DNA from 4 places in the Streptomyces sp. NPDC002935 genome. Region 4 is predicted to be linked to each of the others. Evidence: riboswitches for the same ligand, from Rfam matches in the RefSeq annotation. Region 4 holds a riboswitch; each other region holds the start of a gene.

The links. A riboswitch is a leader RNA that binds a small molecule or an ion and turns the genes downstream of it on or off. The one in region 4 is predicted to bind cyclic di-AMP.
Positions count from the first base shown of each region.
Region 1: linked by a shared signal. The riboswitch ahead of ABZX90_RS15205 (transglycosylase family protein) and the one ahead of ABZX90_RS21410 (NlpC/P60 family protein) in region 4 are both predicted to bind cyclic di-AMP.
Region 2: linked by a shared signal. The riboswitch ahead of ABZX90_RS38800 (M23 family metallopeptidase) and the one ahead of ABZX90_RS21410 (NlpC/P60 family protein) in region 4 are both predicted to bind cyclic di-AMP.
Region 3: linked by a shared signal. The riboswitch ahead of ABZX90_RS00515 (M23 family metallopeptidase) and the one ahead of ABZX90_RS21410 (NlpC/P60 family protein) in region 4 are both predicted to bind cyclic di-AMP.

Region 1 is NZ_JBEXNW010000009.1:269,624-276,892, forward strand. It holds gene ABZX90_RS15190 (globin domain-containing protein) at 1-974, opposite strand, end outside; gene ABZX90_RS15195 (cytochrome P450) at 1,144-2,415, shown strand; gene ABZX90_RS15200 (transglycosylase family protein) at 2,506-3,645, shown strand; cyclic di-AMP (ydaO/yuaA leader) riboswitch at 3,829-4,022, shown strand; gene ABZX90_RS15205 (transglycosylase family protein) at 4,027-4,725, shown strand; gene eno (phosphopyruvate hydratase) at 5,074-6,360, shown strand; gene ABZX90_RS15215 (septum formation initiator family protein) at 6,497-6,973, shown strand; gene ABZX90_RS15220 (DUF501 domain-containing protein) at 7,013-7,269, shown strand, end outside.
Region 2 is NZ_JBEXNW010000045.1:40,413-47,681, forward strand. It holds gene ABZX90_RS38780 (MarR family transcriptional regulator) at 114-623, opposite strand; gene ABZX90_RS38785 (dihydrofolate reductase family protein) at 690-1,829, shown strand; tRNA gene ABZX90_RS38790 (tRNA-Met) at 1,913-1,986, shown strand; gene ABZX90_RS38795 (PP2C family protein-serine/threonine phosphatase) at 2,109-3,299, shown strand; cyclic di-AMP (ydaO/yuaA leader) riboswitch at 3,604-3,762, shown strand; gene ABZX90_RS38800 (M23 family metallopeptidase) at 3,774-4,814, shown strand; gene ABZX90_RS38805 (aldo/keto reductase) at 5,043-5,987, shown strand; gene ABZX90_RS38810 (PrsW family intramembrane metalloprotease) at 6,052-7,269, opposite strand, start outside.
Region 3 is NZ_JBEXNW010000001.1:126,772-134,040, reverse strand. It holds gene ABZX90_RS00530 (GNAT family N-acetyltransferase) at 1-641, opposite strand, end outside; gene ABZX90_RS00525 (HPr family phosphocarrier protein) at 818-1,099, shown strand; gene ABZX90_RS00520 (GntR family transcriptional regulator) at 1,324-2,019, opposite strand; gene ABZX90_RS00515 (M23 family metallopeptidase) at 2,216-2,980, opposite strand; cyclic di-AMP (ydaO/yuaA leader) riboswitch at 2,993-3,151, opposite strand; gene ABZX90_RS00510 (pitrilysin family protein) at 3,367-4,755, opposite strand; gene ABZX90_RS00505 (pitrilysin family protein) at 4,752-6,104, opposite strand; gene ABZX90_RS00500 (DNA topoisomerase IV subunit A) at 6,475-7,269, shown strand, end outside.
Region 4 is NZ_JBEXNW010000015.1:21,675-28,943, forward strand. It holds gene ABZX90_RS21395 (C40 family peptidase) at 1-989, opposite strand, end outside; gene ABZX90_RS21400 (hypothetical protein) at 1,422-1,775, shown strand; gene ABZX90_RS21405 (tellurite resistance/C4-dicarboxylate transporter family protein) at 1,818-2,798, opposite strand; gene ABZX90_RS21410 (NlpC/P60 family protein) at 3,057-4,244, opposite strand; cyclic di-AMP (ydaO/yuaA leader) riboswitch at 4,252-4,423, opposite strand; gene pcrA (DNA helicase PcrA) at 4,855-7,269, shown strand, end outside.

The DNA of each region.
Region 1 (7,269 bases), on a different contig from region 4:
GCGGTGAGCAGCCGTTCCGTCGCCTGCGCCTTGGGGCGGCCGGGCGCGGGGGTGATGAAGGTGACGGCGAGCTTGGGGAGCCGGGCCCTCAGGCGTTCGACGGCGGGCCGATCGTAGAGGTACGCGATGTCGCGGGCGACGAGGAACAGACGGGCCTCGTGGGCGGCGTCGAGCTGCTCCAGCAGGGCCTTCACCGGGGCCCAGCCCGTGCCGGCCGCGATGAGGGTCAGGGGCCGGTCGGCCGGCGTCCGCAGGGTCAGGCCGCCGCCGGGTGCCCCCAGTCGCAGGATGTCGCCCACGCGGGTCTGCCGGACGAGGGCGGTGGAGAGCACACCGTCCTCGACACGGCTGATGTGCAGGTCGACCGTGCGGTCCGCGCGGGGCGCGTTGGCGAGGGAGTAGGGGCGCCAGACGCACGGCAGATGGGGCATGTTGACGCTGACGTACTGACCGGGGGCGTAGGTCAGGCGTTGCCGTGGCCGCAGGGTCAGGACGACGAGGTCGTCGCCGTGCCGGGTGCGGGCGACGACCTCCGCGTCCCACCAGCGGGGCTCGCCGTGGTGCTGGGCCTCCCAGGCGCCCTCCAGCATGCACTGGGCGAACGCCCCGTACGCCTCGGCCCAGGACTTCTCAGCCTCGGCGGTCCAGGCCGAGCCCGCGACGAACGCGAACGCGGCGATCAGACTCGCCCCCACGGCCGCGTAGTGGTCCGGCTGCGCCAGATATTTGCGGTGGTCCCGCCCGAGATCCCTGAGGTACCGCGGCAGGTCCGGATCCTCCAGCCCGTCCATCACGAACGTGAGCGCCGCGAACAGTCGGTCCCGCTGCCGCTCCATGTCCTGCGGGAGATCCGCCGGGAACAGCCCGCGGAGCTCCGGGTGGTGGCGGAACAGATGCGAGTAGAAGTACTTGACCGCGAACTCGGCCCGTCGTTCGACGACCGCGAAGCTGGATCTGAGTATTTCGGGGTCCACTGCGTGAATGTAGGGAGGTGCCGAGCGGCCGAGTCAAACAGCCGGCCATGTGTGGACAGCCTGGGGTGAAGCGGGCAGGGTTGCTCTCCGCCGCCGCCGTGCACCCCAGGTGCTGCCCCGATCGCCGGTCGGCGCGGGTGTCCCCGCCCGCTGCGGATACCGTCGAGAAGTGACCGAGCACGAAGCCTCCGCCAGCGCCGCCCCCGAACTCTTCACCTGGGAGTTCGCCACCGACCCCTACCCGGCCTACGCCTGGCTGAGGGAGCACGCGCCCGTGCACCGCACCCGGCTGCCCAGCGGAGTGGAGGCCTGGCTCGTCACGCGGTACGCCGACGCCAAGCAGACGCTCGCCGACCAGCGGCTGTCCAAGAATCCCGCGCATCACGACGAGCCCGCGCACGCGAAGGGAAGGACCGGGATCCCCGGGGAGCGCAAGGCCGAGCTGATGACGCATCTGCTGAACATCGATCCGCCGGACCACACCCGGCTGCGGCGGCTCGTCAGCAAGGCCTTCACACCCCGGCGTGTCGCCGAGTTCGCCCCGCGGGTGCAGGAGCTGACGGATCAGCTCATCGACGAGTTCGCGGCCAGGGGCTCGGCCGACCTCATCCACGAGTTCGCCTTCCCGCTCCCCATCTACGCCATCTGCGACCTGCTCGGCGTCCCGCGCGAGGACCAGGACGACTTCCGGGACTGGGCGGGGATGATGATCCGGCACGGCGGCGGGCCGAGGGGCGGGGTCGCCCGGTCCGTCAAGAAGATGCGCGGGTATCTCGCCGAGCTCATCCATCGCAAGCGCGAGGCGCTGCCCGCGGTGCCCGCACCCGGCGAGGACCTCATCTCCGGGCTCATCCGCGCCTCCGACCACGGCGAGCACCTCACCGAGAACGAGGCCGCCGCCATGGCCTTCATCCTGCTCTTCGCCGGTTTCGAGACCACGGTCAATCTCATCGGGAACGGGGTTCACGCCCTCCTCATGCACCCCGAGCAGCGGGCCCGTCTCCAGGCCTCCCTCGCGGCCGGGGAGAGCGGGCTGCTCGAAACGGGCGTCGAGGAACTCCTGCGCTACGACGGACCCGTGGAGCTGGCCACCTGGCGGTTCGCGACCGAGGACGTGCGGATCGGCGGCCAGGACATCGCGGCCGGCGATCCCGTGCTCGTGGTCCTCGCCGCCGCCGACCGCGACCCCGAGCGGTTCGATCAGCCGGACACGCTCGATCTCGCGCGGCGTGACAATCAGCACGTGGGGTATGGCCACGGCATCCACTACTGCCTGGGCGCGCCGCTCGCCCGCCTGGAGGGGCAGACCGCCCTCCGCACCCTCCTCGACCGCCTCCCCGATCTCCAACTCGCAGGAGATTCGGCTGATTTGCGCTGGCGTGGAGGGCTCATTATGCGTGGATTGCGCACGCTTCCTGTGGAGTTCACCCCGGTCAAATAGCCCTTGATCGGTTCATCGGCGACCCTTCGGAACCCCTGTCGAAGGGGTTCTTCCGCATACCGGAAAGAGCGCCCTTCCGGCTACCGGAACATGACGCTCCATCAAATCTGTGATCTTCGCGTGATCGGTAGTGCATCGACTTGTGACAACCGTTCGAGTCCGGCTACGTTCACCCATCAACGCGGCACCTGCGCTTCCTACTTCGCAGGAGTCGCCGAAGTCACCTGCTGTCACGCGAAAGGCTTCCGTATGCTCTCCGGGAACGGCCGTCACCGTCGCCCTCGTCAGGCCCCGGCTCTCATCGTCGCCGCGGGAGTGGCTGGATCGGCCATCGCCATCCCGTTGCTCGCCGCGGCGAGTGCCAGCGCGGCCGACGGAACCACCTGGGATCGGGTGGCGCAGTGCGAGAGTGGCGGCGCGTGGAGCGCCGACAACAACAACGGGTATTACGGCGGGCTTCAGTTGGACCAGGAGACCTGGGAGGCGCACGGCGGTCTCGACTACGCCCCGAGAGCCGACCAGGCCAGTCGCTCGCAGCAGATAGCCGTCGCCGAGAAGGTGCTCGACGACCAGGGCCTCGCGGCCTGGCCGACCTGTGGACCGCTCTCCGGGCTCGGCAAGAGTTCGGGCGGCATCAAGGTCGACACGGGCGTGGCCGACGACTCGTCGAGCGCCGGGAGCGACTCCGGCTCATACACTTCATCCGGTTTGTCGACTTCGCCCAGTTCATCCCCTTCCTCGAACCTGTCCGGTTCGTCCGATTCGGGTGACTCCTCGGGCGCGGCCGACAGCACCGCGAAGCCCCACGCCTCGCAGGGTTCCGGCGGCTCGGACAAGGCGACCGGCAAGGCGGCCGACAAGGCGACCGGCAAGGGTGGCGAGTCGGGCAAGTCCGGACAGAAGGGCGCTTCTTCGGACGCCTCCGACGGTGCGAGCGCCAGTGCCGGCCGGCACCGTGGTGCCGACGCCGAGGAGAGTGTGACCGACGGTCGTGGCGACAGCGCCGCCGGGCGGCACGCTTCGCGCGGCTCGCGCGACGCCATCGACGTCATCGACGACTCGCCCGCCGTGAGCGTCGTGGGCAGTCTCTGGAGTGTTTCCGACGCCCTCGGCCTCGAAGGCGGATGGGGCGAGCTGCCCACCGTGAACGAGGAGGCGGTTGACGCCGGTCCCGGCCTCGTCGTTCCCGGTCGGAGCATCTCTGTTGCTACCGAAACGGTCGAAAAGTAGCGGGAGTTCGCGTCATAGTTCGCTGTGGAATGTCCGGTTTGGTGCGAGTGAGAGATGGGTCTCAGAAGCCCTGATCGTCTTTGATATTCCGCCGATCGACTGCTTACGGTCGTGACCGCTCGCCACAGCGGGCCCCGACGGTCACAACGCCGAATCCTGCCAGCGGCCGTACGGGAACAGTCGTCGCGTCATGCGCCGTAGGCAGGAGCGGGGGACCCAAGGTAAGTGCCGCGTCCGGGAGTTGAGAGACACCCGGAAACGGCTTGGGGTTAAGTCGCGTGTCGGACGTCCTGGAGACGGGACCGACGGCACGCGGCCGGGCAACTCAACCGGCCCGAACCCGACAGCTCACCTCGCAGGCGTCGGTGAGGGGATCACTCCATGCTGTTTTCCAGCAAGGGCAAGCACCGCCGTCCGAACAAGGCCACCCGCGTCGCCACGCTCGCCGGTGTCACCGGTGTCGCCATCGCCGCTCCGCTGATGGCGGCCGGCAGCGCCTCCGCCGCCACCGCTTCCGAGTGGGACGCCGTCGCCCAGTGCGAGGCCGGCGGCAACTGGTCGATCAACACCGGCAACGGCTACTACGGCGGCCTGCAGTTCTCGTCCTCCACCTGGGCCGCGTACGGCGGCACCGCCTACGCCTCCACCGCGGACCAGGCCTCGAAGTCGCAGCAGATCGCCATCGGTGAGAAGGTCCTCGCCGGGCAGGGCAAGGGCGCCTGGCCGACCTGCGGCGTCGGCCTGTCGAGCGCCGCGTACGGCGGTGACACCTCGACCCCGTCGACCCCCTCCAGCTCCTCCTCGAGCGGCTCGCAGAGCAGCACCACCACCCGTACGACGGAGCAGCCCGCCTCCCGTTCCGCGGAGCGCCCGGCCGCCCAGAAGACCGTCACCACCCCGACCGGCAAGAAGGTCAAGAAGGGTGACGGCGAGTACAAGGTCGTCAAGGGTGACACCCTCAGCTCGATCGCCGAGAAGAAGCACGTCAAGGGCGGCTGGCAGAAGCTGTTCAAGCTGAACAAGGGCATCGTCGCCGACGCCGACTTCATCTACCCGGGCCAGCAGCTCCACCTCCGCTGAGCCCGGCCGCACCCCGGCCCGACATGGTCGCCTTCGGCGGAGGGCGACCGCATGACCGGCCGGGCGCAGCCCCGCCCCAGCTGAACAGCAGCTCCCTCGCAGGTCGGGCCTTTGCGCCGAAGGCCTGGTGAGGGCCCCCGTCCCCACGGGCTCCCCGCTCCGGTGCTTGTTCCCCCGCATGCACCGGAGCGGGGTTTTTCATTTCTTTTTTTGTTCCGTTCAGGAACAATATGTACTCTCACTTCTGCTCAAGGGGTGGTCGATCGGCTGGCCGATCCCCTCGGGCCGGATAGGCTCATCCCGCGGGGCTGCCAAGCCCCGCATACCCGCGTCACATCCCAGAAGGAGATGCTCGTGCCGTCCATCGACGTCGTCGTAGCCCGGGAAATCCTGGACTCCCGAGGCAACCCCACGGTCGAGGTCGAGGTCGGCCTCGACGACGGCAGCACGGGTCGTGCCGCCGTTCCGTCCGGCGCTTCCACCGGAGCCTTCGAGGCCATCGAGCTCCGCGACGGTGACCCGAACCGCTACCAGGGCAAGGGTGTCGAGAAGGCCGTCCTCGCCGTCATCGAGCAGATCGGCCCGGAGCTCGTCGGTTACGACGCCACCGAGCAGCGCCTGATCGACCAGGCGATGTTCGACCTGGACGCCACCGACAACAAGGGCTCGCTCGGCGCCAACGCCATCCTCGGCGTCTCGCTCGCCGTCGCGCACGCCGCTTCCGAGGCGTCCGACCTGCCGCTCTTCCGCTACCTGGGCGGCCCGAACGCGCACCTGCTGCCCGTTCCGATGATGAACATCCTGAACGGCGGGTCGCACGCCGACTCGAACGTGGACATCCAGGAGTTCATGATCGCCCCGATCGGCGCGGAGTCCTTCTCCGAGGCCCTGCGCTGGGGCACCGAGGTCTACCACACCCTCAAGTCCGTCCTGAAGTCCAAGGGCCTGTCCACCGGCCTCGGCGACGAGGGCGGCTTCGCCCCGAACCTGGACTCCAACCGTGCCGCGCTCGACCTCATCCTCGAGGCCATCAAGCAGGCCGGTTACGTCCCCGGCGAGCAGGTCGCGCTCGCTCTCGACGTCGCCGCGTCCGAGTTCTACAAGGACGGCAAGTACGAGTTCGAGGGCAAGTCCCGCTCGGCCGCCGAGATGACCGAGTACTACGAGGAGCTCGTGGCGGCCTACCCGCTCGTCTCCATCGAGGACCCGCTCTTCGAGGACGACTGGGCCGGCTGGAAGGTCCTCACCGACCGCCTCGGCGACAAGGTCCAGATCGTCGGCGACGACCTGTTCGTCACCAACCCGGAGCGCCTGGCCCGCGGCATCGAGGAGGGCACCGCCAACGCGCTGCTCGTCAAGGTCAACCAGATCGGTTCGCTGACCGAGACCCTGGACGCCGTCGAGCTCGCGCAGCGCAGCGGTTACAAGTGCATGATGTCCCACCGCTCCGGCGAGACCGAGGACGTCACCATCGCCGACCTGGCCGTCGCCACCAACTGCGGCCAGATCAAGACCGGCGCCCCGGCCCGCTCCGAGCGCGTCGCCAAGTACAACCAGCTGCTGCGCATCGAGGAGATCCTCGACGACGCCGCGGTGTACGCCGGCCGCTCGGCGTTCCCCCGCTTCAAGGACTGAGCCTCCGGCTGAGGACTGAGCCTCCGGCTCAGGAAGCGTCGTCCGTACGTCCCCGTACTCGGTCCCGTACCGTGTGCGGGGACGTACGCACGTGACGGGCTAGTACTGACGGGCCAGTACTGGGGAGGCGGGACTCATGGCCGTGAAGGACCGGGACCGGTTCTCCACATCGACCAGGCTGAAGCTGCTCGGCGAGCAGACGGCGGCCCGGGTCTACCGCTCCCAGACCAAACGGCAGGCCCGCCGCTCCCGGCTGACCGGCCGGGCCGCGCTGCTAGCCCTCGTCCTGTGCTCCCTGATCGTCGCGCTCGCGTACCCGATGCGGCAGTACGTCTCCCAGCGCGCCGAGGTCGCCGACCTGGAGCGGCAGCGGGAGCAGGCCCGGCAGCGGGTCGAGCAGCTGCGCGACCTCAAGGCACGCTGGCAGGACGACGCGTACGCCGAGCAGCAGATCCGGCAGCGGCTGCACTATGTGATGCCGGGCGAGACCGGCTTCGTCGTGATCGACCCGGACGCGGCGAAGCAGGCCCGCGCCGACCACGGCACCACCGACCGCCCCTGGTACACCAACGTCTGGGACGGCGTGGACAAGTCCGACGCCGCCGACCAGTGACGACCCATGAACTGACCAGAAAGACACGTGACTCACGGCATGGAAACGCCACCGCCGACCACCCCGCGCACCGAGCCCACCGACGCCGACGTCGAGGCCTTCAAGCAGCAGCTCGGCCGGCCGCCGCGCGGGCTGCGCGCGATCGTGCACCGCTGCCCCTGCGGTCAGCCGGACGTGGTGGAGACGGCCCCCCGCCTCCCCGACGGGACGCCGTTCCCGACCACGTACTACCTGACCTGCCCGCGGGCCGCGTCCGCGATCGGGACGCTGGAGGCCAACGGGGTCATGAAGGAGAT
Region 2 (7,269 bases), on a different contig from region 4:
CGGGTTCGTACGGGGTGGTGCTTCAGATTTGAAGCACTGCCCGGAAGAGACACTACATCTGCTTAAAACTTCAAGCAACGGGTTCTGCGTCCCCCTCGTGCCACTCGTGCCCCTCACGAGGAACAGGAACGCCGCCGCCACGGCAGATCTTCCCCGGATGCCCCGTAATTCCCGTCCTGGATCGCCCGTGTGATGGTTCCGCAGATCTCGTCCAGCTGTTCCACCTGCTCGGGTGTCAGATGGTCGAAGATCGCCGTCCGCACCGTCTCGACGTGTCCCGGCGCGACCCGCTCCAGGAGGGCCATGCCCGCATCGGTGAGGACGGCCATGTGCCCGCGCTTGTCGGTGGGGCAGCCCTCTCGGCGTACGGTGCCGTCCTTCTCCAGCCGGGTCACCGCGTACGTCAGACGGCTACGGGTGATCTTCTGGGCCTCGGCGAGGTCGGTCATCCGCAGCCGCCGGTCCGGCGCCTCGGACAACTTGGCCAGGATGGAGTAGTAAAGGTGGGGCATCCCCGCCTCGGCCTGCAGCCGGCGGTCGATGGCGTCCTCCAGGAGGGAGGTCGCGGAGAGGTACGAGCGCCAGGCGCGCTGTTCGGCGGCGGAGAGCCAGCGGGTCGTCATGGGCCCAGTCTAGGTATTGTTTAAAACTTGAACCACTGAGCGCGTGTGACCGGAGGATGCGTCCCGATGCCCCGTCCCTACGTCCTGCTGTCCGCCGCCGTCTCCCTCGACGGCTTCCTGGACGACACCGGCCCCGAGCGGCTGCTGCTCTCGGGCCCGGCCGACTTCGACCGGGTCGACGAGGTGCGGGCGTCCAGCGACGCGATCCTGGTGGGCGCCGGCACCCTGCGCACGGACAATCCACGGCTTCTGGTCAACTCCGCCGAACGACGCGCGGCCCGCGTCGCCGCCGGCCGCCCCGAGTACCCGCTGAAGGTCACGGTCAGCGGCTCCGGGGACCTCGACCCGGAGGCACAGTTCTGGCACACGGGCGGCGAGAAGGTCGTCTATACGACGGACAAGGGTGCGCAGCGGGCAGCCGACCTGCTGCACGGTCTCGCCGGCGTCGACGTCGTCCCGACCGGGCCCGAACTCGACTGGCGTGTGCTGCTGGAACACCTCCACGACGTACGCGGTGTGGGTCGGCTCATGGTCGAAGGGGGCGGGAAGGTCCACACCCAGCTCGTGCGCGAGGGACTGGCCGACGAACTGCAGCTCGCCGTCGCTCCCCTCTTCGTCGGGCAGCCGGACGCGCCGCGCCTGTTCGGACCCGGGGCGTATCCCCCCGGCCGGATGCGGCTGGTGGAGACCCGGCCCGTCGGGGACGTCGTGCTCATCCGGTACGTCCCCACCGCGCCCGGCACCGGTGGGCTCGCCTCCGCGGCGGACCGGCGGTGGCTGGAGCTCGCCTGCGAGCTGGCGGCGCTGTGCCCGCCCTCGACGACCGCGTTCAGCGTGGGTGCGGTGGTGGTCGCGGCCGACGGGACCGAGCTGGCCCGTGGCCACTCCCGCGAGGGGGACGACCCCGTCGTGCACGCCGAGGAGGCCGCCCTCGCCAAGATCGACCCGGCCGATCCGCGACTGGCCGCCGCCACCGTCTACAGCAGCCTGGAACCGTGCGCCCGCCGTGCCTCCCGGCCCGCGCCGTGCGCCCGGCTCATCCTCGACGCCGGTGTGCGCCGGGTCGTCACCGCCTGGCGCGAGCCCGACACGTTCGTCACGGACGCCGACGGGAACGGCCTGCTCGCCGCGGCGGGCGCCGAGGTCGTCGTCCTCCCCGAGTACGCCGAGCGTGCCAAGGCCCCCAACCTGCATCTGCCGGGCTGACCACCCCGTTCGACTCCGCTGAAGGGGCGCGTTTAAACGGGTGTGCTTCGGGTCCCGCTAATGGCGTACACTGGTCTTAACGACGCGGGGTGGAGCAGCTCGGTAGCTCGCTGGGCTCATAACCCAGAGGTCGCAGGTTCAAATCCTGTCCCCGCTACTGAAGGCCGAAGGCCGGAACTCGGATTCACGAGTTCCGGCCTTCGGTGTTGTGTCCTCGTGACATCCCCCGGTCGGGCCACAGGGGTCGCCCGCCGCCCCCGCTCCAGGTCTTCTGGACAGGTGGGGCAGCCAGGAGGTGAGCAGCGAACCGGAGAACTCGATGACCGGGCCGACAGGCCGTCGCCCGGTGTCCCCGGGCTCGGGGGCGCTCCGCTTCCCGGTCCGGCGGGAGCGGCTCCCCGCAGGATCTCCTTCGCGCGCACCTTCGTGCGGACCCTGCCCGTGCTGCTCGTCATCGCCGGGATCCTCTACGACTACTTCACGCCGTCGGCCTTCACCGCGGCCCCCCTCTTCACGGCGGCGCCCCTGGTCGCCGCACCCCTCTATTCGCTGCGCGGCACCGTTCTCACCGGCGCTCTCGCCGTCGGCGCGGTGTTCCTGGTCCACTTTCTGCTCGACATCGTCCTGAACGTCGACGCGGTCACCGAATCGGTCACCGTGGCGACGGCCGCCGTCCTCGCGGTCCTCATCAACATCCTCGTCCGGCGGGGCAACGAACGGCTCGCCTCGGTCCGGGAGATCGCCGAGTTCGCGCAGCGTGCGGTGCTGCCCGAGCCCGACGCGCGAATCGACGGCCTCGATGTCGCGGCGCGGTACGAGGCGGCACAGGCGGACGCGTTCATCGGCGGGGACCTGTACGCGGTGCAGGACTCCCCGTACGGCGTGCGGCTGGTCGTCGGCGATGTACGCGGGAAGGGGATGACCGCCGTGGCCGCCGTCGCCGTGGTGATCGGCGCGTTCCGGGAGGCGGCCGAGCAGGAGGCAACCCTGGAGGCGGTCGCGGGGCGCCTGGAGCGGGCGCTGACCCGCCCGGGAACCCGGCACGAGAGCCCCGACGCGTTCGAGGAGTTCACCACCGCCGTCCTCGCCGAGATCCCGCACGACGAGGACTTCGTGCGCATCGTCAACCGCGGCCATCCGCCGCCCCTGCTCCTGCATCCCGACGGCACACTCGTCATGCTCGCCGCCGAGCCCTATGCGCTGCCCCTCGGGATGAGCGAACTGGGAGCCTGGCCCGACCGGGCGGCGGTGGCCCGCTTTCCGCCCGGGGCGACGCTGCTTCTGTACACCGACGGTCTGTCCGAGGCCCGCGACCCCCGCGGGGAGTTCTACGATCCGGCCGCGCGGCTGGCCGGACGGGTCTTTCCCGGCCCCGACGCGCTGCTGACCGCCCTCGCCGACGAGGTCCGCCGGCACACGGGCGGCGCCCTGACGGACGACATGGCGCTGCTCGCCGTCCGGCGCGTTTGAGGTGGGCTCGGCGAGCGGGTCCGCGGGCTGCTCGGGCGGCCGGCGCCCGCAACGCGTACGGCCTTCTCGACCGTTGTCACGAGGAGTGATCGGACGGTGTCCCTCCGCATAACAACTGACACACCGTCAAATGAATCCGTGTCGATGTCACGTGGTCAACTCGCCCGTTTTTCATCCTCCATGACCCCAAAGTCCTGGCCAAAAGGTGTTAATGATCAGTCGGAACATCTTGGAATCCGGTGCCTGGGTCTATTAACGTTCGATAACGCAGCGCGGTCGTCCCAGCCGTCACAAGAGATGGCTCCGTGCGCACGCGCCGAATCCCGCAAGGGAACCGGGGAACCACCAACTTGGGGTGAATCGAGCCTATTTCAACCGTGGAAGCACGGTTGATATACGCGCGTAGGAGACCTTCCTGCTCCGAACCCGTCAGCTAACCCGGTAGGTGGCAAGGAAGGAAAGGAGTGCGCCCACGTGGCGTCCAACCGGCCCGCTCAGCCAACCTCGTTCCCGCCGAATGACACACAGACCTTCGGCTACGCCTACGGCAAGGACGAGGGACCCTGGGAGGAGTGGAACCCCACCGAGGATTCCGTTCTTCCCGTCCGCGGCCGGCACCGCGTAGGCAAGCAGCGCGGTGGAGGACTCGCCCGCAGCTCCACGGTTCTCGGCGTCGGCGTCATAGCCGCCGTCGGCGCGGGTGGCATGGCCACCGCCGCGCCGGGCAAGGCCCCCGTCTCGATCTCGCTGCCCGACCTGTCGTCGGTCACCGAGTCCGCCAAGGCCCTGATCTCCGACGGCGGATCCAGCACCCCCCAGGGTTCCGCGACTCCGCTCACTAGCGCCGGTCTGACCAGCGCCGACACGGCCCAGGGCACCACGGACGCCGGTGAGGCGCTGCGCGCCCGCATCATGCAGCAGGCCGAGTCGCAGCAGAACCAGGTCGACACCGCCGCCCAGCAGGCCGCCCAGGCCGCCGCCGCGAAGAAGGCCGTCGCGCTCGCCGCCAAGCAGCAGGACGACGCGGAGGCCAAGGCCGCCGCCGCGAAGCAGAAGGCGGAGGACGAGGCCAAGGCGAAGGCCGAGGCCGAGCGCCTCGCCGAACTCGCCAAGAGCTACTCGCTGCCGACCTCCTCGTACACCCTGACCTCGACCTTCGGCGAGGCCGGCTCCATGTGGTCCTCCGGCTACCACACCGGACTCGACTTCGCGGCGCCCACCGGCACGCTCATCAAGGCGATCCACAGCGGCACCATCACGGAGGCCGGCTGGGCCGGCTCGTACGGCTACCGCACGATCCTCACCCTCGACGACGGTACGGAGCTGTGGTTCTGCCACCAGTCGTCGATCAGCGTCACCGTGGGCCAGAAGGTCGCAACCGGTGATGTCATCGGACGGGTGGGCGCGACCGGCAATGTCACCGGGCCGCACCTGCACCTCGAAGTGCACCCCGGCGGCGCCGCCACCGGCATCGACCCGATGGCATGGCTCCAGAGCAAGGGCCTCAACCCCTGACCCGCTCGGGCTCCTGACCCGTACGACCTCTGATCCCGCACGACTCCTGGCCGGACGCACGTTCCCGACGCACGTCTCCCCTGGTCTCCGGCGGTCCTGACGACACCCCCCCGACGTCAGGGCTGCCGGTCATGCGCGTGCGGACGAGTGCGCGTATCGGACCCTCGGTACCGACCCTCCGGGGTGAGTGTGGAATACACCCATCCGGTACGGGCGTTGATGTTGTTCATGACTTCTCTTCGCAAGCTCGGCTCGTCCGACCTCGAGGTCTTCCCGCTCTCCCTCGGCGGCAACGTCTTCGGCTGGACGGCGGACGAGGCCCAGTCCTTCGCCGTGCTCGACGCCTACGCGGCCGCCGGCGGCAACTTCCTCGACACGGCCGACTCCTACTCGGCGTGGGTCGAGGGCAACGAGGGCGGCGAGTCCGAGACCATCATCGGCAAGTGGCTGAAGACCCGCGGCAACCGCGCGGACATCGTCGTCGCCACCAAGGTCAGCCAGCACCCCGAGTACCCGGGGCTCTCCGGTGCCAACATCAAGGCCGCGGCCGACGCGTCGCTGCGCCGCCTGGGCACCGACCACATCGACCTCTATTACACGCACTTCGACAAGCCGGAGGTGCCGGTCGACGAGATCATCGGCGCCCTCGACGAGCTGGTGAGGGCCGGCAAGGTGCGGCACATCGCCGCCTCCAACATCTCGCCCGAGCGGCTCCAGGAGTCCCTGGAGTTCTCCGACCGCGAGGGCCTCGCGCGGTACGTCGCGCTCCAGCCGCAGTACAACCTGGTCTCGCGCGGCACCTACGAAGGCGGCCTGAGGGACGTCGCCTCCCGGGCCGGACTGGCCGCCGTCCCCTACTTCGCGCTCGCCTCCGGCTTCCTCACCGGCAAGTACCGCCCGGGCACGACGGTCGACTCGCCCCGGGCGGCGGGTGCGGCCAAGCACCTCGCGTCGGAACGCGGGCCGCGAGTCCTGGCCGCCCTCGACGAGGTCGCCGAAGCCCACGGTGTCGCGGTCCCGACGGTCGCCCTCGCCTGGCTGGCCGCCCAGCCGACGGTCGCCGCGCCGATCGCCTCCGCCCGGACGGTGGAGCAGCTCCCGGCGCTGCTGGGGGTCGCCGACCTGGTCCTGACGGACGAGGACCTGACGCGGCTGTCCCGGGCATCGGCCTGACCACGGGACTGCCGTTGCCACGGCACCGCCGGCGCCGACCGGTGGTGCCGTGGCCGTTCCGCGGCTACGAGCGGTACGGGTTGTACGCGGGATACGGCGTCGGCGCGGCGTACGGCTGGGCGGGAGGGGCGGCGTACCCGTACCCGTGGGCCGGCCAGGGCGGCGGTGCGGGCATCGGCGTCGTCGTGCGGGCCGCGTAGGCGAGGGCCGGGCGGGCGATCTCCCGGCGGCGCCACAGCTCGTCGAGCAACTCGCGCTCCCGTACGACGAAATCGGCGCCCGCGCGACCCAGGCGTCCCCGGTGACGCAGGAACGCAAGCGAGGTCGCGTACGCCTCGTACTCCGCCACCGAGCGCGCCGCGGCCTTCCCGAAGTGGTGGTCGGCGTACTCGCGGGCGAGCCGCCGCGCCCGCATCGAGCCGAGGGCGTACGGCTCGGCCGCGCCCAGCCATCCGGCGACGGTGTACGCGGGCAGTTCCGTGCGCACGGTGCGCAGCTCGCGCTGCCGGGTCCAGACGACCAGCCAGGTCAGCAGTCCGAACGCGGGCACCATGAACGCGGCGTACACCCCGAAGAACCCCCACTCGCCGAAGCCCGACGAGCTGTTCCAGATCGCGTGCATGCCCATCGCGAGCAGCAGTCCGGCGAGGGGGAGCAGTACACGGCGCACATGCTGGCGCTCGGCGGACAGGGCCGCGACGCCGAAGCCGATGCCGGTCAGCACGGTGAACAGCGGATGCGCGAAGGGCGACATCACCACGCGCACGAAGAAGGTCGCGGCGGTGACGGAGGCCAGCCCGCCTGTCCCGCTGAGCTGGTCGGTGCCGAAGGCGGTACCGAGGTAGAGGATGTTCTCGGTGAACGCGAAGCCGGTGGCGGTGACCCCGGCGATGACGACGCCGTCGACGATCCCGGTGAAGTCCCGTCTGCGGAAGAGGAAGACCAGCAGGACGGCCGCCGCCTTCGCCGACTCCTCGACGACGGGGGCTATGACGGTCGCGCCGATCGTGTCGGCGCTGGACGGATCCGCGGTCGCGATCGCTATCCACCGGGTCGCGAAACTGTTGGCGACGATGGCTATGAGCGCGGCCGCGCAGGCGCCCCAGGCGAAGGAGAAGAGCAGGTTGCGCCAGGGGCCGGGCTCCACCCGGTCCAGCCACCGGAAGGCGGCCATGAGCAGCGGCACGGGGAGCACGGCCAGTCCGAGACCGACCAGGAAGCCCTCGGTTCCGGTCTGTTCGCGGACGAGGGCGAGGATCACGAGGCCGGACATCGCCAGCAG
Region 3 (7,269 bases), on a different contig from region 4:
GAGCCGGGGGCGAGCAGCCGCTGCACGGACCGGGCCTCGGCACGCTGCTCCCGCGCGCGCTGCACGGCGAGCGACCGGTCGGTGGGTTCGAGGTCGAACTCCAGGTGTACGACGCCGTCCTCGAAGCTGCGCTTCTGGGTGTACCCGGCGTCCGTGAACACCTTGATCATCTTGTTGTTGGCGGGCAGTACCTCGGCGGCGAAGCGGCGGATGTCGCGCTCGCGGGCCACGGCCGCGATGTGTTCGAGCAGGGCCGAGGCGACACCGCGGCCCTGATGGGCGTCCTGCACGAGGAAGGCGACCTCGGCCTCGTCGGCGGGCGCGGACGCGGGCAGCCCGTCGGCGTCGATCCGGTCGTAGCGGACGGTCGCGATGAACTCGCCGCCCACCGTGACCGCGAGACCCACGCGGTCCACGAAGTCGTGGTGGGTGAACCGGTGGACGTCCTTGGCGGACAGGCGCGGATACGGCGCGAAGAAGCGGTAGTACTTCGACTCGGCGGACACCTGCTCGTAGAAGCTGACCAGGCGCTCGGCGTCATCGACGGTGATGGGCCTGATGCGTGCGGTGCCGCCGTCGCGCAGCACCACGTCGGCCTCCCAGTGCGCGGGGTACTCGTGCCGGTCCGACGAGGTCTGCATGGGGCCCAGAGTACGGCTCGCGTACGACAACGGCGCGAGGCAGTCTGTGGAGGACGGACGTCGCGCCGGGGCCGCGGACCGGCGTCGCGGCGGACGGAACGAGGGGCCGTCCGGGCATGCCTCACGATATGGAACACTGGTCTAGACAACCCTGAACACCTGAAGGGCAGCATCACATGGCTGAGCGCCGCGTCAACGTCGGCTGGACCGAGGGCCTCCACGCCCGGCCCGCCTCCATCTTCGTCCGGGCCGCCACGGCCTCCGGCATCCCCGTGACGATCGCCAAGGCCGACGGCAACCCCGTCAACGCGGCCTCCATGCTCGCGGTCCTCGGCCTGGGCGCCCAGGGCGGCGAGGAGATCGTCCTCGCGTCGGACGCCGAGAGCGCGGACATCGCCCTCGACCGTCTGGCGAAGCTGGTCGCCGAGGGGCTCGACGAGCTCCCCGAGACCGTCTGAGCCCACAAGGCGCCCAGGACACACGCGGCTGAGCCGCACCGCCCCTCCCCCGGGCGGTGCGGCTCAGCCGTTTTCCGTACCCCGCTCAGGAATTCCCGCGCGACCCGCGCGCCTCTCGCTGCGCGGACACAGAAATAGCGCGCGCCTGAATTCCTGGCACGCGAATAAAAGGGCATGAGAAATAGACCCCTGCCTAATATCCCTCTTTGTATACGGCGCCCGTGTTAATGACGCGGGCCCGTCATGTTTACGGGATGTTGCGAAGTCCTCACACGTTCCGGACGATCGCCGCCGCCGGGAAATCGGAGCCGGTGCGCGCCCATCGCCCGCTCGGTGTGCAGGGCCGTGATCGCGCGGGCCCGCTCGCTGTCGCCGCGGGCGACCGCGTCCACGATGCCGCCGTGCTCCGCCCAGGACTCCGCGGGGTTGGCCGGCGCCTCCACCGAGTACATCCAGGCGATCTTGTGCCGCAGCTGGGCGAGCGTGGAGCTCAGTGCGGGGCTTCCGGATGCCTGTGCGAGCGTCTCGTGGAACCAGCCGCCCAGTGAGCGCAGATCCTCGCTGTGGCCTCTCCTGGAGCGCTCCTGCCCCAACCTGACCAGGCCTCGGAGCACCTTCAGGTGAGCCTCCGTGCGGCGCTGGGCGGCCCTGGAGGCTCCCAGCGGTTCCAGCAGCATGCGCATCTCAAGGAGGTCCGCGGCCTCCTGCTCGGTGGGTTCCGCGACGCACGCGCCCGCGTGCCGGCGGGTGACCACGAAGCCCTCGGCCTCCAGCGTGCGCAGGGCCTCGCGCACGGGGACGCGCGAGACGCCGTAGCGCCGCGCGAGCAGTTCCTCGGTGAGCCGGCCGCCACGCTCGTAGACACCCGCGACGATGTCGTCACGGATCGCCGTGCATACCGAGTGCGCCGGAATACGCATGCCCGACCTCCGCTTTAATCCCCGCGAAACGCCATCGATTGACGCTTGTTCAGTGACTCTATTGCAGGGAGCCGGAATTTCCGATGGCAGGCCTGAATCCATGGATATTTTTTGGACAGACGGCCTCCGGAAACGATGATGCCCCGGCTCGGTGAGCCGGGGCATCGAAAGCGGTGGAGAAGCGGCGAAGAGGTCGTCAGACGTTGACGCCGTGCGAGCGCAGGTACGCGACGGGGTCCATGTCCGAGCCGTACTCGGCGGTCGTACGGGCCTCGAAGTGAAGGTGCGGTCCGGTGGTGTTGCCGGTGTCCCCGGAGAGCGCGATCTGCTGCCCCGGAGTGACCGTCTGACCCACGGACACACCGATGGACGAGAGGTGGCCGTACATGGTGTACGTGCCGTCGTGCATCTTGATCACGACTTGATTGCCGTAGGCGCCGCCCCAGCCGGCCGTGACGACCGTTCCGGAGCCGACGGAGTGCACCGAGGTGCCGTACGCGGCGTGGAAGTCGACGCCGGTGTGGCTGCCGGAGGACCAGAGGCTGCTGCTGGCCTGGTAGCCGGTGGAGACGTACGAACCGGTGATCGGCATGACGAAGGTGTTCAGGAGCTTGCGCTCGGCCTCGCGGGCGGCGCGCTCCTTGATCTCGCGGGACTTCGCGGCCTGCTCGGCGGCCTGCTTGCGCGCGACCTGCTCGGCCTGCTTCCGCGCGGCGGCCTCGGCGGCGGCGCGCTGCTGCGCGAAGGCCTGGGCGTCGATCTGGTCGGCGACCGAGTCGCCGATGGTGACGGCCTGGGTCAGCCCGGTCTGCTCGACGGAGGATTCCGCGGCGAACGCGGGGGCGGCCAGGGTGCCGATGACACCGGTGGTGGTGAGGGCCGCGACGCCGACGGCGCTCGTGGTGGTGCTGTGCACTCGGGTCGGACGACGGTGCTTCCCGGTGCCACAGGTGAACGCCATGTAGGGGCTGATCCTTTCCTTCCCTCTCGCCTACCGGGTTAGCTGACGGGTTCGGAGCAGGAAGGTCTCCTACGGACCCCCTCCGGGGAGGGTGTCCGATTCACCCCAGGGACTACGTGGGTCCCCGGCTCCCCTGGCTCGCGCCAAAGGGGGACTCGGCGATGGCTGTCCGGTGCCGCGGGCGCGGCGCAGTGCCTGACGAACAGTCGGAACGAAGCTAGTCGGGGTTTCTTTCGAACAACAAACGGATCACGGTTTTTGTAGCGCATCCCACAGGGCAGACAGGCAACCTCCGTACCAATCCGGACATCTTGGGAACGATGCCCGGGCACAAGAGGGCCCTGGTGACTCTTCAGTCACCAGGGCCCTCTTCGGTCGCGTGGGCTCTACTCCGCGGCCACCACGCTGACTTCACCGATTCCGAGAGCCTTGACGGGCTCCTCGATCTGCGCGGCGTCGCCCACCAGGACGGTCACCAGACGGTCCATCGGGAAGGCGCTCACGGCGGCCGCGGTGGCCTCCACCGTGCCCGTGGCGGCCAGTTGCTGATAGAGCGTCGCCTGGTAGTCGTCCGGCAGGTACTGCTCGACCTGGTCCGCGAGCGTGCTCGCGACGGCCGCCGCCGTCTCGAACTTGAGGGGCGCCACGCCCACCAGGTTCTGCACGGCGACATCGCGCTCCGCGTCGGTCAGCCCCTCGGCCGCGAGGGTGCGCAGCACCTTCCAGAGGTCGTCGAGCGCGGGACCGGTGTTCGGGGTGTCCACGGAGCCGCTGATGGCGAGCATCGCGACGCCCGTACCGTCCGGCGCGGCGCGCAGGACCTGGCCGAACGCCCGCACACCGTAGGTGTAGCCCTTCTCCTCGCGCAGGACGCGGTCGAGGCGCGAGGTGAGGGTGCCGCCGAGGCAGTAGGTGCCGAGCACCTGGGCGGGCCACACACGGTCGTGCCGGTCGGCGCCGACACGGCCGATGAGCAGCTGCGTCTGGACGGCGCCGGGGCGGTCGACGATGATCACGCGGCCGGTGTCGTCGGCGTTCACGGGCGGCACGGGACGCGGCTCGGCGGACGAACCGGTCCAGGAGCCGAGCGTCTCGCCGAGCAGCTCGTCGAGGTCGACACCGGTCAGGTCGCCCACGACAACAGCGGTGGACGTCGCGGGGCGTACGTACTTCTCGTAGAAGGCGCGTACGGCCGCGGAATCGATCTTCTGGACGGTCTCCTCGGTGCCCTGACGCGGGCGTGACATGCGCGCGCTCGCCGGGAACAGCTCCTTGGAGAGCTCCTTGGCGGCACGACGGGCCGGGTTGGCCGTCTCGTGAGGGATCTCGTCCAGCCGGTTGCGCACCAGCCGCTCGACCTCGCTGTCCGCGAACGCGGGTGCCCGCAGGGCGTCGCTGAGCAGGCCGAGCGCCTTGGCCAGACGCGAGACGGGCACTTCGAGGGACAGGCGTACGCCGGGGTGGTCGGCGTGCGCGTCGAGCGTGGCGCCGCAGCGCTCCAGCTCGGCGGCGAAGTCCTCGGCCGAGTGCTTGTCGGTGCCCTCGGAGAAGGCGCGCGACATGATCGTGGCGATGCCGTCCAGGCCCGCGGGCTCGGCGTCCAGGGGCGCGGCGAGGATCACCTCGACGGCGACGACCTGCTGGCCCGGGCGATGGCAGCGCAGCACGGTCAGACCGTTGTCCAGGGTGCCGCGCTCGGGGGCGGGAAAGGCCCACGGCTTGGGGCTGCCGGCCTGCGGCTGCGGGTGGAAGTCCATGGTGGCGAGCTCGGTCACTTCGCCGCCTCCTCGTCGGTGTCGTCAGCGGCGTCGGTGGCTTCGGCGGCGGTCGGCTCGTAGACGAGCACCGCGCGGTTGTCGGGGCGCAGGCGGGCCTTGGCGGCCTCCTGGACCTCTTCCGCCGTGACGTCGAGGACGCGCTGCACGGCGGTCAGGGCGAGCTGCGGGTCGCCGAACAGGACGGCGTACCGGCACAGTTCGTCGGCACGGCCCGCGACGGTGCCGAGCCGGTCCAGCCACTCGCGCTCCAACTGGGCCTGCGCGCGCTCCATTTCCTCGGCCGTGGGGCCCTCCTCGGCGAACCGGGCGAGCTCCTCGTCGACGGCGGCCTCGATGACCGGGACCTCGACGTCTCCGGACGTCTTCACGTCCAGCCACCCCAGGGAGGGTGCTCCGGCGAGACGCAGCAGGCCGAACCCGGCCGCGACAGCGGTGCGGTCACGGCGTACGAGCCGGTTGTAGAGCCGGGAGGACTCGCCGCCGCCGAGGACGGTGAGCGCGAGGTCGGCCGCGTCGCACGCGCGCGTGCCGTCCTCCGGGAGCCGGTAGGCGGCCATCAGGGCGCGCGCCGGGACCTCTTCCTCGACGACCTCGCGCAGCTGCTCGCCGATGGTGTCGGGCAGCGATCCGTCACGCGGGGCGGGCTTGTCGTCGTTCCCCTCGATGGAGCCGAAGTACTTCTCGACCCAGGCGAGCGTCTGCTCCGGGTCGATGTCGCCGACGACCGACAGAACCGCGTTGTTGGGCGCGTAGTAGGTGCGGAAGAAGGCGCGGGCGTCCTCCAGGGTGGCCGCGTCCAGGTCCGCCATCGACCCGATCGGGGTGTGGTGGTACGGGTGGCCCTCGGGATACGAGAGCGCGGTGAGCTTCTCGAACGCGGTGCCGTACGGGACGTTGTCGTAGCGCTGCCGGCGCTCGTTCTTGACGACGTCGCGCTGGTTCTCCATGGACTCGTCGTCCAGTGCCGCGAGCAGCGAGCCCATGCGGTCGGCCTCCAGCCAGAGGGCGAGCTCCAGCTGGTGGGTGGGCATGGTCTCGAAGTAGTTGGTGCGCTCGAAGCTCGTCGTGCCGTTGAGCGAGCCGCCGGCGCCCTGGACGAGTTCGAAGTGACCGTTGCCGTGAACCTGCTTGGAGCCCTGGAACATCAGGTGCTCGAAGAGGTGGGCGAGTCCGGTCCGGCCCTTGACCTCGTGCCGCGAGCCGACGTCGTACCAGAGGCACACCGCCGCGACCGGGGTCAGATGGTCCTCGGAGAGCACCACGCGCAGGCCGTTGGCCAGGCGGTGCTCGGTCGCTGTCAGGCCGCCGGAGCCTGCCTCAGCTGTGGCCGTGTGACCCATGGGCATGTACGTCCCTTCGATCGCGGAACTGCGTCATTCCTGTCGGTCCTGCCACTGTATGCAAGCGCGCGGACGGCTGGCGAAGTTCCCGCACCTCGTACGCCGAGAGCGAGACTTACGCGTGTCCCTGACACAACCCGGAGAACCCTCCGAGGAGCACCACGGACGGTCCGGTGGCCGCCGAGTACCGGGGCCGGGGGCCGCCGCGTACCAGGCCCGGGGGCCGCTCGGGAGCGGTCCCGGCGGCGCCCGCGGAGCGCGCCGGAGAGTCGCTACGGACGGGTCGCGGTCCGCGTTGTCAGTGGGGCGGTCCACAATGGTGCGCGTCAGAACCCGTTCATGCCCCGGCAGAGACTGTGAAGGAGCCGCAGCAGCGATGGCCCGCCGCAGCACGAAGACCCCGCCGCCCGACGACTCGTACGAGGAGAAGATCCTCGACATCGACGTCGTGGACGAGATGCAGGGCTCCTTCCTCGAATACGCGTACTCGGTCATCTACTCGCGAGCCCTGCCGGACGCCCGCGACGGCCTCAAGCCGGTGCACCGTCGCATCGTGTACCAGATGAACGAGATGGGCCTGCGCCCCGACCGCGGCTATGTGAAGTGTGCCCGCGTCGTCGGCGAGGTCATGGGTAAGCTCCACCCGCACGGCGACGCGTCGATCTACGACGCTCTGGTGCGTCTGGCGCAGCCCTTCTCCATGCGCCTGCCCCTGGTCGACGGCCACGGCAACTTCGGTTCGCTCGGCAACGACGACCCGCCGGCCGCGATGCGTTACACCGAGGCCCGGATGGCCGACGCGACGTCGTTGATGACCGAGTCCATCGACGAGGACACGGTCGACTTCTCGCCCAACTACGACGGCCAGGAGCGGGAGCCGGTGGCCCTTCCGGCCGCCTTCCCGAACCTACTGGTCAACGGCTCGTCGGGGATCGCGGTCGGCATGGCCACCAACATGCCGCCGCACAACCTCGGCGAGGTCATCGCCGCCGCCCGCCACCTCATCCGGTACCCGGCCGCCGACCTCGAGACGCTGATGAAGCACGTCCCGGGGCCCGACCTGCCCACCGGCGGCCGGATCGTCGGCCTCTCCGGGATCCGGGACGCGTACGAGACGGGCCGCGGCACCTTCAAGATCCGCGCCACGGTGTCGGTGGAGGACGTCACGGCG
Region 4 (7,269 bases):
TTGCCGACATAGATGCCCACGTGGGTGATCCCCGCGTAGAAGAACACCAGGTCGCCGGGGCGGAGTTCGGAGCGGGAGACCCGCTGGCCGGCGTTGATCTGCGCGTACGTCGTCCGGGGCAGGGAGATGCCCGCGGAGCGGTACGCGGCCTGGGCCAGCCCGGAGCAGTCGAAGGCGTCGGGTCCGGTGGCACCCCAGACATAGGGGCTGCCCAGCTTCGCGTAGGCGTAGGAGACGGCGGCCGCGGCCCGGGAACTGGGCGCCGCGGCGGTGGAGCCGGACGCGCCGGACGGCGCCACCGGGCTCGGTTCGCGGGCCGACGACCGCGAGACATGCTGCTGCTCGCCCGCCCCGCCCCGCTCCACGTACTGGGTGCGCTGCTCCGGGGTGAGCCGCGCCAGCAGCCGGCGTGCCGCGGCGAGCTTCCCGTTGATCGTCCTCTTCTGCTGCTTCAGCTCGGTCTGCCGCGACGTGAGCGAGGCCAGTTCGATGTTCGCGGCGCCGCGCAACTGCTCGATCTCGCGCAGCTGTTTGCGTATCCCGGCGACGGCCGCCGACTGCCGGGTGCCGACCCGCTCGGCGAGCGCGGCCCCTTCCAGGTACTGGTCGGGGTCGTCGGAGAGCGCGAGTTGCACCGCGGGGTCGAGTCCACCGCTGCGGTACTGCGCCGCCGCCATCGAACCCAGCGCGTCCCGCGCCGAGTTGAGCTGGTCCTCCCGGCGCGCCGCCTCGTCGCGGAGTGTGCTCAGGTGCGCCTCCGCCTTGTCGGCCTTCTCCTTGGCTCCGTTGTACTTCTCGGTGGCGACCTCCGCCTCCTCGTACAACGTGTCGACCTTGGCCTTCACCTGCGTCGGGGACAGCTGGGGGTCGGCGTGCCCGATCCCGTCGAAGCCGGTCGCCGTCGCCGCGCCCGCGAGGGCGATGGTGACTGCTGTGCGGGCCGTGTTACCACCGATCGAGCGCTGTCGGGTCTTGCGGTGCGCTGCCACGAGGGCCCACATCCTTCCGTACGACCGCCCTTGCGAGTGCGGTCAAGCGGTGACACGTCCGGCGGCGGCTCACACAGGGGGAGCGGGCCGCCGCCGGACCTTCTCGGCGGTGGTGTCCGACTGCCGCCCCTGGCCCGGGCGGCGGTGGGGAGCCGGTCACCTGGGGGAGGACGCTAAACCTGGGAGTGCGGCGTTGGTAACGCTATGTACGGAACTGTCGCCACTCGATCATCCGGTGACCGTATGTGGCCGAGGTTCTGGCCTTGTGGCACCTGCTTCACACAGAGTGATGACCGATGCGGCGAATCCCGGACGACCGGAGTGGCCCCGGTGCTACGGATGACACGAGGTGACCCGGTGGCAAGAGGGGGCCGAGCGAAGGGGTGGCCCGGTGAGAAGAGGCCTCAGGGGGTGCGATTACGCTCCGGCCCCATGGACATACTCATCCATCTCTTCGTCGGCCTGCACATCATCGGCATCGCCGCGCTCCTCGGCGGTTTCTTCACCCAGATGAAGGCGATGGGCCAGGGCACCGCCCGCTTCGTGCCCGCGATGCTGCACGGTGCGCTGACCATGCTGGTCACCGGCGTCGCCCTCGTCGGGCTGAATCAGGCCGACGGCAACACGGTCAACACCGTCAAGATCGGTGTGAAGCTGGCCCTGCTGATCGTGATCCTCGGGCTCGTCTACGTGAAGCGCGACGACGAGAAGGTGGACAAGGGCCTCTTCGGCCTCGTCGGGCTGCTGACCGTCGCGAACATCTTCATCGCCGTCCTGTGGACCTGATCGGCCCCCGTGGCCCGCGCGCCGCGGACCTGACCGGCCCCCTCACCCCCGCGCCGCGGCCCTGACGGCGAGGGCGGCGCCCGCGGCGACCGCGAGCCACGCCGCCACCGCGAACCACAGCAGCACCTGCCCCGGTCCTCTGAGCCAGGAGACACCGAGGACGGCCGCGACCGAGAGGGCCGACACCGCCGTCATCCCCATCGGGAAGACGGTCGACCAGCGCAGTACGTCGTACCGCGGGCGCGGCCACGCCGCCTCCGTGACGAGCAGCACGCAGTACCAGGCGAGGTCGAGCACGAGCAGGGCGCCGGTCGTGGCGCGCAGGACGCCCTGGTCGTCGTCGTTCCACAGGTACGGGTTCACATGGTGCGCGGCGACGAGTTTCGCCCCGGCCAGCGCCGAGATCCCGAGCGCGCCGCCCGCCACCCAGTGGTCCCCGGCCCCCCGCTTCACCTCCCACAGGTCGAAGTGCGCGAACGAGACCCCGTAGAGCACGATCCCCAGCCAGAACAGCACCAGTGCGGCATGCGTGAGCCAGTCCGGGCCCACGGCGGTGGCGATCGTCGAGCCGAGGACCGAGAGCCCCTGTGTGGCCACACAGACGAGGAACACGCCTCCCGCCATCCGGTGCCGCCAGTGCCGTACGACGGCCAGGAGCAGGATCGGCCAGAGCACGGCCGACAGCGCGAGCAGGGCCTCGGCTAGCCCCTGCCACCCCAGTTCGGAGAACCGGGTGCCGAGCACGGTGCTCGCCGCGACGGCGGTGAGCCCGGCCGGTGTGCCGGCCTGCCGCGTCCACCGCTCCCGGTCGCGCATCAGCCGGACGACGAAGTCCGCGGCGAGTCCGAGCCAGGCGAGAGACGCGAGGACCAGTGCGATACGGGAGAGGGCCTCGTGGTCGGTCAGATGCAGCCCGATCGAGATGATGCCGGTGGCCAGGACGGCGGCCCCGGCGGCGGGCGGCCGCCCCGCCCACCAGCCGCGGAACGAGGCAGTGTCCGGCTTGTCCGGTGTGTCTGGCATGCGCCCGATGCTAGGGATCTCCGGAGCCGTTGCCGGTGGGGCACGCGCGCGTGGACCACGAAAACGCGGGTCACGAAAGCGCGGGTCACGAAAGCGCGGGTCACGAAAGCGCGGGTCACGAAAGCGCCGGGCACGGGTGCGCGGTTCGCGAAAGCGCCGGGCGCGCGTGCGTGGCCAGGAAAATGCGGGGCACGCGTGCGTGGGCATTCTCCGCTCCACGCGCGCGTGCCCCGTGAGAGGCGTCGCTCGCCGCCTGGTCTACGCCGGGCGCACCACGCTGTGGATCGCCGAGGTGCCGTCGTAGTAGATCGACTCCTCGCGGACGTACGCGCCCGGCTTCGGCGCGTGGATCATCATGCCGTTGCCGATGTAGAGACCGACGTGGCTGATGTCGTCATAGAAGAAGACCAGGTCACCGGGCTGGGCGTCGGCCAGGGAGACCGTCGTGCCGGCGTTCACCTGGTCGTAGGTGACGCGCGGGAGGCTGACGCCGGCGGCCTTCCAGACGGCCTGGGTCAGGCCCGAGCAGTCGTAGGAGTCCGGGCCGGTGGCGCCCCAGACGTAGGGCTTGCCGATCTGCGTACGGGCGAAGGCGAGCGCCTTGGCCGCCTTCGTCGCGTAGGAGGAGTCCGTGGCCGTCGAGCCGGTCGATGAGCCGGCCGTCGATCCGGTCGACGAGCCGGTCGTGGTGCCCGACGACTGCTGCTGGGCGGCCTTGTCCGCTGCCGCCTTCTCGGCGGCCGCCTGCTGCCGTGCCAGCTCCGCCGCCTTGGCCGCGGCCTCCTCCTGCTGCTTCTTCTCGATCGCCGCCAGCCGCGCCTTTTCCTCGGCGTTCAGCTTCGAGAGCAGGCTGCGCGCCTCGGTGAGCTTGCGCTGCACCGCCGCCTTGGACGTCCTGAGCGCGCTCTGCGACGTGGTCAGCGACTGGAGGCTCTCGGTGGCCTCCGCGCGCTTCTTCGTGGTGGCGGCCTGCTCCGTGACGTAGTCGTCGACGGCCGCCTTCTGGCGGGTCGTCAGACGGCTCATCAGCTGGGTCTGGTCGAAGTAGTCCTGCGGGTCGTCGGCGAGCAGCAGTGTCGCGGTGTCGGGGGCGGAGGCCCCGGTGCGGTACTGCGCGGCGGCGAACGATCCCAGCTCCTCGCGCGCGGTGTTGAGCTTCTCCGTGCGCTTGGCGACGTCGTCGAGCAGGGTGTCGACGCGCTTCTTCTGCTTGGCGGTCTTCTCCCGGGTCGCGTTGTACTTCTCGGTGGCCGTCTCGGCCTGGTGGTAAAGGTCGTTGACCTTCTTCTCGACTTCTTCGAGGCTGGGCCTGGGTTCGGCCGAGGGGGCCGCGTTCGCCGTCTGGGAGAGCAGGGCCATGGACGTGAGGGCCGCCGTCGCGAGGGCCGGGGTCCGTATGCCTGCAAGACGCGTACCCGTAGGACGCCATTTGCGGTGCGACGCCAAGAGAGGCGACTCCTTCCGTCATCCGCCTACCGAGTTAGCTGTCGGGTTCGGGCGGGTGGTTCCGGAAGGTTGCCCTACGGTCCTCGCCCCACAAGGCGGTTGGACCGATTCACCCCAAGGTCGGTGGGTCCCCGGCTCCGGCGGCCTCGAAGGCGTGCCGGACTCGGCGGAGGCCGCTCGGCCCGGCGACGTTCGCCGGTTGCGGTCGAGTGGCCTGCCCGCACGCTAGCCAACTGATGTGGCCCGTGTGAAGGTTGATGTGCGATATGCCCGATACATTTTCGTGACCTTTGCCGTGGGTCCCGTCATCCGCGATGCATTCACGGCGAACCGTCCCCATACGGGCTCTTTGGTCGCTCACGCCCTTCATTCGACGGTAGCTCCCGCGGGCGCACGCGTTGTCACCGCGCCGTCGCACATAGGGGTCCCGGGCCGACGTCGACCCCGCCCGCCCGCACCTCACCGGGGGCGACAGGTCGATGGCGTGCGGTCACGGGCTCCCGGGCGTCCCGGCCGGAAGCCCGTCCGCCCAGGAAAAGCGTCACGACTTCCGATCGAGTTCTCGGGGTGGCGGCGGGCTGTCAGTGGGGCGGCCTAGACTCGGAGAGCGATGAGCAGCCTCTTTGATGACAGCTTCCTGGCGGACCTCAAGCCCTCCGGGGCCCACGAGGACGAGCACCCGCCGCCGCCCGAGGACGATCACGTACCGGAGCCGGTTGCGGACGATCTGTTCGGCGGGAAGTTCGACCTGCCCCCGAGCCGGGACGCGTACTACCGCGACGGTGCGCCCCGGCCCGCCGTCGACCCGGCGGCCCTCCTGGACGGACTGAACGAGAACCAGCGCGCGGCCGTGGTGCACTCCGGCTCCCCGCTGCTCATCGTGGCCGGCGCGGGCTCCGGCAAGACCCGCGTGCTCACCCACCGGATCGCGCATCTGCTCGGCGAGCGCAATGTCCACCCCGGCCAGATCCTCGCGATCACCTTCACCAACAAGGCCGCGGGCGAGATGAAGGAGCGCGTCGAGGCGCTCGTGGGCCCGCGAGCCAACGCGATGTGGGTGATGACCTTCCACAGCGCCTGCGTCCGCATCCTGCGCCGCGAGAGCAAGCAGCTCGGCTTCACCTCGTCGTTCTCGATCTACGACGCCGCCGACTCCAAGCGTCTGATGGCGCTCGTCTGCCGTGATCTCGACCTCGACCCCAAGCGCTTCCCGCCGAAGTCGTTCAGCGCCAAGATCTCGAACCTGAAGAACGAGCTGATCGACGAGGAGGACTTCGCCGCCCAGGCCACCGACGGCTTCGAGAAGACCCTCGCCCAGGCGTACGCGATGTACCAGTCGCGGCTGCGCGAGGCCAACGCGCTCGACTTCGACGACCTGATCATGACCACGGTCAATCTGCTGCGCGCCTTCCCGGACGTCGCCGAGCACTACCGCCGCCGCTTCCGGCACGTCCTGGTCGACGAGTACCAGGACACCAACCACGCGCAGTACGCACTCGTGCGGGAGCTCGTCGGCACCTCCGAGCACCCCGTGGACGTACCGCCCAGCGAGTACAACCTGCCCCCCGCCGAGCTGTGCGTCGTGGGTGACGCGGACCAGTCGATCTACGCCTTCCGCGGCGCGACCATCCGCAACATCCTCCAGTTCGAGGAGGACTACCCGAACGCGACGACGATCCTCCTCGAGCAGAACTACCGCTCCACCCAGACGATCCTCACCGCCGCCAACGCGGTCATCGAGCGCAACGAGTCCCGCCGCCCCAAGAACCTGTGGACCAACGCGGGCGCGGGCTCGAACATCACGGGCTACGTCGCGGACACCGAGCACGACGAGGCCCAGTTCGTCGCCGACGAGATAGACCGTCTCACCGACGCGGGCGAGGCCAAGGCCGGCGACGTCGCGGTCTTCTACCGTACGAACGCGCAGTCCCGTGTCTTCGAAGAGGTCTTCATCCGCGTCGGCCTGCCCTACAAGGTCGTCGGCGGCGTCCGCTTCTACGAGCGCAAGGAGGTCCGGGACGTCCTGGCGTACCTCAGGGTGCTGTCCAACCCCGAGGACTCGGTCCCGATGCGCCGCATCCTGAACGTGCCCAAGCGCGGTATCGGCGACCGCGCCGAGGCGATGATCGACGCCCTGTCGCAGCGCGAGAAGATCAGCTTCCCGCAGGCGCTGCGCCGCGTCGACGAGGCCTACGGCATGGCCGCGCGCTCCACCAACGCGGTCAAGCGGTTCAACACGCTGATGGAGGACCTCCGTACGATCGTCGAGTCCGGCGCGGGCCCGGCCACCATCCTGCAGGCGGTCCTCGAACGCACCGGCTATCTCTCCGAGTTGCAGAACTCGACCGACCCACAGGACGAGACCCGGGTCGAGAACCTCCAGGAACTCGCGGCCGTGGCCCTGGAGTTCGAGCAGGAGACCGGTGAGGGCGAGACCGCGGGCGGGCTCTCCGCGTTCCTGGAGCGGGTCGCGCTCGTCGCCGACTCCGACCAGATCCCGGACGAGGAGGACGGCAACGGCGTCATCACCCTGATGACCCTGCACACCGCCAAGGGCCTCGAATTCCCCGTGGTCTTCCTGACCGGCATGGAGGACGGCGTCTTCCCCCACATGCGCGCGCTCGGACAGGTCAAGGAACTGGAGGAGGAGCGGCGCCTGGCGTACGTCGGCATCACGCGCGCGCGGGAGCGGCTCTACCTCACCCGGTCGTCGATGCGCAGTGCGTGGGGGCAGCCCTCGTACAACCCGCCCTCCCGTTTCCTGGAGGAGATCCCGGCGACCCATCTGGACTGGAAGCGCACGGGGGCGACGACGCCCATGCCGGCCGGCCCCGTCTCCGGTGTCGCCGCCTCGCTGTCGTCGTCGCGTTCGCGTTCCGCGGCCTCGGGTGCCTCCGGGTTCGCCACGCGCCGCGGTATCTCCGAGAAGCAGGTGGTCTCGCTGGCCGTCGGGGACCGGGTCACGCACGACCAGTTCGGCCTCGGCACCGTCGTCGGCGTGAAGGGGACGGGCGCGAACGCGGAG